3 regions of the Psychrobacillus sp. FSL K6-1267 genome follow, and region 2 is predicted to be linked to each of the others. Evidence: riboswitches for the same ligand, from Rfam matches in the RefSeq annotation. Region 2 holds a riboswitch; each other region holds the start of a gene.
What was found. A riboswitch is a leader RNA that binds a small molecule or an ion and turns the genes downstream of it on or off. The one in region 2 is predicted to bind cobalamin.
Positions count from the first base shown of each region.

Region 1: another riboswitch for cobalamin. It lies ahead of MHB55_RS19685 (hypothetical protein); the one in region 2 lies ahead of MHB55_RS20990 (hypothetical protein).
Region 3: another riboswitch for cobalamin. It lies ahead of MHB55_RS01115 (ribonucleoside-diphosphate reductase subunit alpha); the one in region 2 lies ahead of MHB55_RS20990 (hypothetical protein).

Region 1 covers NZ_JBBOOR010000001.1:3,841,747-3,845,539, forward strand. The annotation lists gene tatA (twin-arginine translocase TatA/TatE family subunit) at 1-156, shown strand, start outside; partial or broken gene MHB55_RS19670 (GyrI-like domain-containing protein) at 281-601, shown strand; gene MHB55_RS19675 (HAAS signaling domain-containing protein) at 680-925, opposite strand; gene MHB55_RS19680 (ABC transporter substrate-binding protein) at 1,048-1,986, opposite strand; gene MHB55_RS19685 (hypothetical protein) at 1,990-2,529, opposite strand; cobalamin riboswitch at 2,701-2,891, opposite strand; gene MHB55_RS19690 (VanZ family protein) at 3,027-3,500, shown strand; gene MHB55_RS19695 (spore germination protein GerW family protein) at 3,522-3,793, opposite strand, start outside.
Region 2 covers NZ_JBBOOR010000001.1:4,083,718-4,087,510, forward strand. The annotation lists gene MHB55_RS20985 (MFS transporter) at 1-579, opposite strand, end outside; cobalamin riboswitch at 682-870, shown strand; gene MHB55_RS20990 (hypothetical protein) at 1,099-1,317, shown strand; gene MHB55_RS20995 (hypothetical protein) at 1,663-1,839, opposite strand; gene MHB55_RS21000 (metal ABC transporter solute-binding protein, Zn/Mn family) at 2,174-3,091, shown strand; gene MHB55_RS21005 (metal ABC transporter ATP-binding protein) at 3,103-3,793, shown strand, end outside.
Region 3 covers NZ_JBBOOR010000001.1:209,543-213,335, forward strand. The annotation lists gene MHB55_RS01105 (response regulator transcription factor) at 1-348, opposite strand, end outside; gene MHB55_RS01110 (DUF418 domain-containing protein) at 456-1,658, shown strand; cobalamin riboswitch at 1,866-2,044, shown strand; gene MHB55_RS01115 (ribonucleoside-diphosphate reductase subunit alpha) at 2,203-3,793, shown strand, end outside.

The DNA.
Region 1 (3,793 bases), 240 kb from region 2:
TTAATCGTGTTCGGTCCTAAAAAATTACCTCAATTGGGTAGAGCAGTTGGAGAGACGTTAAAAGAATTTAAAAACTCAACTAAAGATATAGTAGACGATGTTGCAGAAGAATTTAGAATAGAAGACAAAGAAACAGAAACTAAAAAAAATATCTAATGCAAAAAGCCACCTGTTTCTATAATTGGTGGCTTTTTGTATCTGTTAATACACGTTGCTAGATTAATCTATAAGAATCTATACAAGAGCTTGTTGTTTCATTATTTCTTTAAATAACGAAGAAATAAAAGGTGCTCTTGGTGTTTGTGTGATGGGAGAAAATTTTAAAGTCGACAGTATGATGGATTATTGGATAGGGGTCAGTTATATAGGCGACACACTAGAAAATCTGGTGACATTAGAAATACCAGCATCAAAGTGGGTAATCTTTGAGGTTCACGGAGCGATGCCCAATGCTATGCAAAATACATGGTAACAAATTTACTCAGAATGGTTTCCCTCTAACTCCTACAAACAGGCAGGAACACCAGAGATGGAAGTGTATACAGATGATGACCCATCTGATTCAAACTGTTATTCAGAAATTTGGATTCCTGTAATATAAAAAAGTTGAACTAGTTCAGTTTACTAAACGATTGTAAATGAAATCATGCTACGAAGGGTAACTAGCCTTTGTAGCATTTTATATATATGCGCCTTCATATTCCACTTCTGTTACAATCATTTCCTCTTCTGAGTAAGCCTTAAGTAATTCCCTTGCTATATACGATGGTGCTCCTAATGATTCAACTATTGCTTTCTCAGTTTGTCCCTCTCTTAACAAATCACAAAAATACTTTTGGAAATCTCTAACTATTGCTTGGCGTTCCTTTGTATTCAACATATAAAGCTCTTTTTCTAACGTCTCAATATAAATATTCGCTGTCATGTCTCTCTCTCCCTCGGTACTATTCATTAGATAGTACTATACCATAACACTATTATTCATTGCAAGGTACCAGTTTTAAAACAAAAGAAGTTGGTCTCCTCAAAACGAGACCAACTTCTACTTTATTCAAATATCTCTGGATAAACGGTTTTAGCTACTAGTTCTACAGCTTCACCAATTCGTGGTCCTGGGCGAGACATAATGTCCTGATCTAATTGGAAAATGGCGTTGTTTTGCACTGCCTCCAACTGATTCCAGCCTGGACGAGCCTTAATCTCACCAATTGGATCTTCTACATAATTTACGGTAGTCAAGATAATCGGAGGATTTTTCTTAATGACATCTTCCTCAGATAATTTAATCCATCCCTCTTGGTCTCCAAAAATATTTACAACTGTAGCTTTACTCAAAACTTCTTGTTGGAAAGTATTTTTTCCTGTTGTAAAAATTTCTGGAGATGGGCTTATTTCAAAGTAGACGTGTTTCTGATCGCTTACACCTGATACTTTGTCCTGAACACTTTGAATAGTAGTTTTAATAGAGTCAACAAGATCGGTTCCTTTATCCTCTACTCCCATTACTGCGGCCAACTGTTCAATATCTCCATAGACGTCTTCAAATGATAGCGCCGATTGAATGACAAAAACATCTAACCCCGCGTCTTCCAACACTTTAAGCTCTTCCTCAGATCCAGTTGTATAAGCAATTACAACATCTGGATTTATCTCTAAAATACGTTCTGCGTTGAACTTCATAGAATCGGAAACTCGTTCAATTTCTAGTGCCTCTTCTGGATAGGTATCGTATTCTGTAGCTCCAACAATTTTATCTCCTACACCAAGGGCAAACAGGATTTCTGTGTTACTTGGTTGTAGAGACACAATCGTTTCCGGAACTTCTTCGAATGTAACTTCTTTCCCCATATCATCCGTTACAGTATATTCTTTTACTTCTTGTACAGAATCTGTTTCAACAGCTGTATTTTTTTCAGCCTCTTGGCAGCCTACAAGCAAGATAGAAAGTATTAGTACCGCTAACCAATTCCTTAATTGTTTATTCATTTGTTAATCCTCCACTTTTTTCTTTTTTCTCATCGGATATGATTTACTGACAAATTGAATCTCTTCTACTCCATGATGCTTATTTACATATACCGCCATTGCAAACAATACATTTGCTAATAGCTGTGTGTAATCAAACAAAATCTCTGGTACTTCTCTTTCTAATGAAACTTTATGTAAAGCCCTTACAGATTTTTTTGCTTCACTACGACACACGTGTAATTCACATGCAGCTGTTGAGCCTTGTGGAAGTACGAATATATCTACTCTTCCTTCCACTTCACTTACGTAGAAATCATACATATCACTTAGAATTTGTAAATCCTTTTCATTGATTGCTAGCTTCCCTCTAACAGAACCATTTACGTGATATGCCATCGGTGCCAGATACATTAAATCCTCGTAAACTCTTGGAATATCTTTTGTTAAAGATGCGGCCAATCCAATACGTGTGGTCAATGAGTCTGTTCGAATCTCAAAGTCTACTGTAGACGGCTTTTCTCTCATAAATGGATAACAAATATATCGCATGTCTTTTTTCAATGCTCTGCCCCCTTTCCAAGTTATTTGTGAATTTTCGGCAATACAATACTCGACTTCTTACAGCACAAAAAAACGCCACCCTAAAAAAGGGCGGCGCAATACCTATTTATCGTTAGAAATTTAATCGAAAATAGAAACGTGCCGTACAACCCCTTAACTTCCGAAGAGTATTTATACGTTCAAGAAAAGGCCGGTCTCCTGGCTCATGCATCATTTTACTCTAAGAACCTTCCCATTGGCTTTTAGCCAACAGTGGTATTTTTCTTATTTCATCAGCATTTACAGTTGCGGATACAGCTTCGGTTTTTCACCGAATTCCCTAATTAAGCTGACAAGTCAGCACCTTTTCCCTGCAAAAATTATTCACTTATCGTAAGTGTACCATAGCCTTTCAATTGGTGATAGAAGCTTGTGAAACAACCAGCTTTTTACTCTTTTATTAGCTATAAAGTCTGCAATTATTTTGTTTCTCATTCAATTTATGCTACTGTTTTTATATGAAAAAATTTATTCCACTTTTACTTTTACTTGTCTTTGTATTTATAGCCTCCGGGCAGACTTCCGAGCAACAGTCTTTGGTAGCCGTGCTTAAAGAATGGCTTCCAAACAAGCCATTGGAGTCTTTTTTATCATTATTTCATATTCCTTATTGGGGATTCTATGTCTCTGTCGAGGAACGTGGCTACTATGCATTTGTCGAATTCTTAATAAGAAAAGGAGTCCACTTTTTTTATTTTGGTTTGATTAGTTTAGCTATTTATATTGCTTTGCCGAAGAGGAAGTATCGAAAACTTACTGCAATAATGATTACCTTTCTTCTAGCAGTCGCAGATGAATTCCATCAATCCTTTACGAGTGGACGATCTGCCCTTTTTCAGGATGTTCTATTAGATACAGGCGGGGCTATTTTTGTCATGCTTCTGCTAACGTTTGTTCAATGGTTGAAGCATAGAAAAAACGCTAACCTTTAGAAGGAAGCGTTCTTTCCCTATCTATTTACATCTTTTTCTCAACAAGAAAACAATCCCTAGCGTGACTACTGAAAAAACAGTAAGTATTTGATTAAACGGAAGGACAGGCTTGAATTTAACTTCCTCCGCAGTGATTTCATATATTCCAACCGGTTTTATCGAAAAGGCACCACCGCCTCCTTCTCCTTGACCTGTAGAATTTTCTTCATCTGAAATCGTGTTACCTCCACCTCCGCCTCCACCTACAAAATAATTAACTTTGGCAACAGGTAAGATCCTTTTGTTCTCCAATA
Region 2 (3,793 bases):
TTCAGTTATTTTTATTGGTTTAAAATGATTCTCTTTCATAAAAATTATAAGAAAAATAGCCAAGCCTATCATACATACGCCTCCCATAATAATAGGAAGATTAATCATGTAGTAACCGGTTAAAATACTTAACGGAATGGCAATTAATTGACCCAAATTTCCAGCCTTAGCTCCCCTCATATATGCTAAAGAGGCCTTCTCTTCTCCTATTTCATCTGCAATCCAAGCTTGCTGTGATCCGCTTGTAAAGGTATAGCCTATCCCCCATGCCACCTGGGCCAATAAAACCGTTATAAAATAAGGAAACAAACCCTCCAATAAAAAACCCGTCCCTATCAAAAAATAACCAATAATAATGGACAGCTTCCGGCTTTTTAAGTCAGATATGACGCCTGTTGGAATTTCAAAAAGAAATACGGTTAGCTCTAACACAGTTCCCACTAAAACAAGCTGCAACGGATCCAGCTTAACAACGCTTACTTGGTACAACAGATTGACTGTAAATATATAAGTAAAAAATAATTGCGATAGAAAGCAAATATGAATATACAGCCGATACGAATCTTTCATTCTAATCATTTCCCTCACCTCTCTATTGATTATAAAAAGGGAAACCATCGGCCGCTTATCCAAATTTGCTATAATGAATACCTTTCTTTATGTTATAGTGAAAGAACAATTAAATAATGTGTAGATTTAGGTGTTCTTTTGTTAGCAAGAGAACTTAAAAGGGAAGTTCGGTGAAAGACCGACGCTGTCCCGCAACTGTAAATGGGAGCGATTCTTTATAAACCACTGTAAGGTTACTACGGGAAGGAAAGAAGAGCGATGAACATGAGCCAGGAGACCTGCCTATTTCAAGTACACACCACAAGCCTACGCGGATAGGGGGTGTTAAGTGCAGCTATGTACAAGCAATAGCTTGAAAATACTGTCGTACGAAAAACATAATAAAATCACTGGAGCTATTGGGCTCCTGTTTTCAGCGTGGATTTTATTGAGTTTCCAAGCGTACTGACCATTAAATCATACTAACTAGCATCTTCTTTTTTATAAAAGAGGATGCTTTTTTATGTTAAAGGCGAAAGGATTTTGAAAATGAGAAAAGAGAATTTTATTGAACAATATAAACAAGTATTAATGACAAATTATGTTGCAAGTACATCAATATCTCTACAGTCTATCTATGATGAAATGAAAAAAGAAATTGAACTTAGTTCAACCTGGAGTATGAACGAAAAAAATATTTTTCTTCAAAATCTCATTGATGCCCATCATCAGATTAAAAATGAAATTTCAGGGAAATTGGAGGAATAAGTAAGGCGCATTCGCACGCTTCCAAAATGGTTTTGCCAATATTAACTTTGAAAAAAAGAATATATCTAAATTCTAGCTCCATGAACCCAGTGTTCAATTTATTTGGTTCGTCCAACAATCATCATTCATTGTATCTATTTATCAAACCAAAAGGCTCTCTTCTAGGAGTGGCAGGCGGAGACTACAGTGGAGGATCGCAAGCCACGGGTACCGCTCGCCGCGCCGAACGCATCCGCCTAAAGCTAAATCAAGCATGTCCCGAGTCATTTCAATACAAGTAGGATCTTAATTAAGGATATAAAAAACGAACCAAATGAGATTAATCATGTGGTTCGTTTTTTTGATTTAAAGGTCTTGGTAATCCCTTTGATATTTCCCGCCGTCTTTAACTTCTGAATGGTACAAAGCTTTAAGAGCAAAGCTTTTTTCTAGGTCATGCTCCTTCATTACTTCCTTCAATCTTTTTGCTAAGTCAGGACTAAATTTTACTAGCTCTTCCATTTTAGATTTTGAATATTGCATATCGTTACCTCCCTACTATCATTGTTCATACAGTATAGCACTTGTATAAAATACATACGAAAAAATAAAGGTTTTTCGAGTATCTCCTTTTTGGAATTCTTTCTAAACAAAATGCCCCTCACTTGCGTATTCTGCCCCAGATTTTCTTAACAACATATAGTCACCTTTTTTTCATTTTTACATAAAGTACTTTGACAATTCAAAAAAGAAGTGTTAACCTATTGAACAAATATTTCCTTAAGGAAATTTATTATCATAAAAGAAAATAATATTTTTTTAGTCTAAAAGTTTCCTTAAGGAAATACTTTATAACAAAGGAAAAGGAGTGTGCTAAGTGAAAAAGATCTTATTTTTATTTATTGTGGCTGTTTTATTGGTTGGCTGTGGTAACAATAACGCAGGGGGTTCTGGGGAAGAAAAACCACTTGTCGTTACAACTACAGGGCAAATTGCAGATGCCGTAAGGATAATTGCTGGAGATTCTGTGGAGGTAAAATCCTTAATGGGCCCTGGTGTAGATCCACATCTTTATAAGGCTACTCAAGGCGATTTACAAGTATTAGAGGATGCAGATATTATTTTTTATAATGGTCTAGCTCTTGAGGGGAAAATGAGTGATATTTTTGAAAAAATGAAGAAGGACAAATCTGTAGTGGCTATTGGAGAAGTAGTTCCGAAAGATAGAATCTTAAATGACGAGGCTCATCCAGAATTATTTGATCCACATATTTGGTTCGACATTGAGGTTTGGAAATTGGCTACACACGAAATCACAAAATCACTTACGGAGGAATTTTCCACTGATGGAGATCAGTTTGCAGAAAACGAAAGAAAGTTCTTTGAGGAACTAGATGAGCTAAATGGTTGGACGAAGGAACGCATTAGCGAAATCCCCGAAGAGCAACGGGTTCTTGTTACCGCTCATGACGCCTTTAATTACTTTGGTGAAAGCAATGGGATGGAAGTTCGAGGATTACAAGGTCTTAGTACAGATGCTGAATACGGTCTAAAGGATATACAGAATATCGTTAATTTCTTAGTAGAACAAAATATTAAAGCGGTCTTTATCGAATCCAGTGTGTCAGACAAAGCCATGAATGCTGTAATTGAAGGTGCGAAGGAAAAGGGACACACCATACAAATTGGAGGAGAACTGTACTCGGATGCAATGGGAGCTGAAGGTACAGAAGAAGGAACTTATATCGGAATGTATAAGCATAATGTCAATACGATTGTTGATTCACTAAAATAGGAGGTAGCAAAATGAATGCATTACAGGTAAAGAGCTTATCTGTTGCTTACGAGGAAAAAGTTGTGTTGAGCAACATCAGTCTAACCATTCCGAAGGGACTAATCACAGGGATTATTGGACCAAACGGAGCAGGGAAATCTACATTGATTAAAGCCGTGCTAAATCAGCTTCCAAATAAAACCGGCTCTGTTGCAATATTAGAGCGTCCGCTGAATCCAAAGGATCATATTGTTGGATATGTTCCTCAGCGTAATGCCGTAGATTGGGACTTTCCAACAAATGCATTAGACGTAGTATTAATGGGCCGATATGGACATATCGGCGTGATGAGAAGACCTTCTTTAAGAGACAAACAAATAGCGCTGAATTGCTTAAGAAACGTAGGAATGGAAGCATTTGCAGAACAATCAATAGGGCAGCTTTCCGGAGGGCAACAACAGCGTGTGTTTTTGGCTAGAGCTCTGGCACAGGAAGCGGAGGTTTACTTCATGGATGAACCATTTGTTGGAGTAGACGCTGCAACTGAAAGAACAATCATTTCCATCTTGAAGGAGTTAAAATCACAAGGAAAATCAGTGTTCGTCGTTCATCATGACTTACAGACAGCAGCTGATTATTTTGATTGGATTGTGTTATTAAATAAAACAACTATAGCTTCTGGTCCTACCGAGGTTACCTTTACACCAGATAACCTACAAGAAG
Region 3 (3,793 bases), 3.9 Mb from region 2:
TTTCACTCGAGCAGCTAATTCCAGTGGATTAAAAGGTTTTGTTATGTAATCGTCAGCTCCATTCATAAATCCTCTTATTTTGTCAGCATCACTTTCTTTTGCTGTTAGAAAAAATATAGGAGCATCGGATTTAAACCGAATTTGTTTAGCTAAATCAAGTCCCACTCCATCCGGAAGCATTATATCGAGAATATATAAATCATAATGCATATTGGAAATATAATTACTTGCCTTCTGGTAAGTTTCACAAATAACAATATGTCGAAAATTTTCTTTTCTTAAAATAATTTCTACCATCTCAGCGATAGCAAGCTCGTCTTCAACTATCAAAATATTAGTTTCTTCCATTAGTAAATCACTCCTAGAAATATTTAAGGTTTCTGTAAGGTTAGTTTCAATTTATTATAAGCTTACCATTTTATACTAACTAAGAGATATTTTTAGGAGGTTTCATGATGAGAGAAGAAAGAGTGCGTTTTATAGATGCTTTAAGAGGAATCAGTTTGTTTGGTATATTATTAGCGAATTTGTTAATTTTCCATTACGGTATATGGGGAAAGGAAGAATTAGAGTACTTTACGGCTTCTGCCACAGACAAGACTATTTATGCTATTCTTAAAATAGCAGTAGAAGGTAGTTTTATGCCGATATTCACTTTTTTGTTTGGTTTTTCATTAATAAAACTAGCAGAATCAATTAAAAAAAAGAAAGGAAAAGTAAAAAGGCATTTATGGAGACGTTTTATATTTCTTTTTATTCTAGGTTTACTTCATTCAACCTATTTATGGGAAGGGGATATTCTAGCCTTTTACGGGTTAATGGGATTATTCCTATTACTTTTTTTAAATAGAAAAAAGAAAACTTTAATTATATGGGGAACGGTTTTGTTTGTATTGACTGGTGCTCTTAGTTACGGAATGGAAGAAAAAAGTAAGGAAGAGTTGGAAAAGCAATCATTATACATAAAAACCACAAATGAAGTCTATCAAAATGGCTCTTATGAGGAAATTAAGCAACACAGAAATACAGAGGATCCACTGTATTTTGAAAGTGAAGGGGAGAAAGTATTTTTTAGCTTGTTTATGCTTTTGTTTGGACCATTGTTGACGTCACCGATGTTTTTGTTTGGTATGGCAGCTGCAAAGGGTGGCTTATTTCTACACATGGAACGAGAACAAAAATGGTATATATTAAGTATGGCTCTTTTGCCAATTAGTTTACTTTTAAAATCTATCGCTATTATTGGAGAAGAAACAAATTGGACAGCAGTTCTATTACAAATGGGTACACAATTACTGTGTATATCCTATATTGGTATATTTGCTATCCTATTTATAAAGTTCTCAGGTAACAAGGTTTTCATTGGTTTTGAAAGTGTTGGGAAACTTTCTTTAACAAATTACATTATGCAAAGTGTTATTTGTACTTTTATCTATTACGGATACGGTTTAGGACAATTTGGCTCTTTGGGCATGCTAAATAGTGTCTTGCTGGGCTTTGTAATTTTTGTTCTACAGTGTATAGGTAGCTACTACTACTTGAAGGTATTCAAACGAGGTCCCTTGGAAATGATTCTTCGAATGGGAACAAACCTCTCCTGGAGCGGTCATATGAAAGCTAAGAAAAAGAAGGTAAAGCTGCAAGGTAAGCCTGTATGAATAAATACGAAAGTAAGTTTTCATAATACGGCTACGAAAGCTTATAAAATTTATATAGAATAGAGATTAGAAAGAGCGATTAAAGGGATATGAAATTAGTTTAATGTACAGAAATAAAGCTGTGTATCAAACGTCTAGTCTTTTTACCTATGTACAAGTTTAAACACAATATGTTAGGGTATATAAGTAATCAAAACACAATATATAGTATTTATACGATGAAAAGGTACCGTTATGGTTTAAAAGGGAATTCGGTGAAATACCAAAGCTGTCCCCGCAACTGTAAGTGTGGACGACTGTTGAATATGCCACTGCGATTTTTCGTGGGAAGGCCAGCAGAAGGAAGAAACACGAGCCAGTAGACCTGCCTGTTTATCGGTGAAGCAACACTTTCTTCGGGGGTTGAGAGGTGGGGGCGAGAGACTCTATCTTTAAACGAACGATACGTCTTGTTGTTTCCTACTTTAAAATCGTGAGCGATGACTCAGCCGAAGAGGCTAGAGCCATCGCTTTTTTGTTATGTAAAGACAGGGAGGAACTCTAAATGACCACTATTTCAAACACAGAAAAACAACAGGTACTATACCAATTAACACAGGAGTTTGGGGAAGAAAAGATAGCACCATTAAGGAGGTCACATGACAAGTGGCTACAAAAACACCCAGAGGGCAATATTGCTAGCTGGTCTAAAGCCATGTCCTTAGAGTCACTGAGCTTTCTTGATGAACATGAACCTTATTGGACATTTGTAGCGGCTCGAATCTATTTAGCAGAAGTATATTCGCAACAAGCGGAACGAAGAAATACAACGGCAGATGCAGTCTATACAAAGTTTGCAGATAACGTTCAAAAGCTATCGGCTAAGGGAATTTATGATTCTCGTATCATAGAAACCTATTCTACAGAGGAATTAGAGCAATTAGCAGAAATCCTCGTTACTGAAAGAGATTTCCTCTTCACATATATAGCTTTAAAAACGCTTTTAGATCGTTATGTAGCGAAGGATTTTGATAAGACTATTGTAGAATTGCCACAAGAACGCTGGATGATTATTGCAATGACGCTAATGAAGGACGAAAAAGAAAACCGCATAGAAAAAGTTAAAGAAGCCTATTGGGCGATGAGCAATTTATATATGACGGTTGCTACTCCTACTCTTTCTAATGCAGGAAAGCCACACGGGCAGCTTTCTAGCTGTTTTATCGACACGGTTGATGACAGTCTACAAGGAATTTATGATAGCAACACAGACATAGCCACACTTTCTAAGTTTGGAGGAGGAATAGGCGTTTATATGGGCAAGGTCCGTAGCCGTGGCTCTTCTATAAGAGGTTTTGTGGGAGCGTCTAGTGGCGTTCTTCCATGGATAAAGCAACTAAACAATACAGCTGTCAGCGTAGATCAGCTAGGCCAACGTCAAGGTGCAGTAGCTGTTTACTTGGATGTGTGGCATAAAGATATATTTACATTTTTAGATTTAAGACTAAATAATGGCGATGAACGACTTCGAGCACATGATATTTTTACTGGTGTATGCTTGCCAGATTTGTTTATGGAAAAGGTTGATGCAAGAGGAGAATGGCATTTGTTTGACCCTCACGAGGTTCGTCAGCTCAAAGGTTACTCATTAGAAGACTTTTATGATGAAAAACGTGGAGATGGTTCTTTCAGAGAAAAGTATGAAGAATGTGTAATGGATCATCGCCTTTCACGAGAAACAGTTCCAGCAATAGATTTGATGAAGCGAATTATGCGATCCCAGTTAGAAACGGGTGTCCCATTTATGTTTTATAGAGATGAAGTGAATCGCCGTAATCCAAACAAGCATGTTGGAATGATTTATAGTAGTAATCTTTGTACGGAAATTTTTCAAAACCAAAGTGCCACTGAATTTGAATCCATACAGCTAGAGGACGATGTGATTGTAACTCGCAGAAAACCTGGTGATTTCGTAGTTTGTAACCTTTCTTCTATTAATTTAGGTAAAGCAGTACCAGAGGATGTACTAGAACGATTAATAAACATCCAGGTAAGAATGTTAGACAATGTTATAGATATGAACATGATTCCAGTGCCACAGGCAGAGCGCACAAACGCAAGGTACCGTGGAATTGGACTTGGAACGTTTGGTTGGC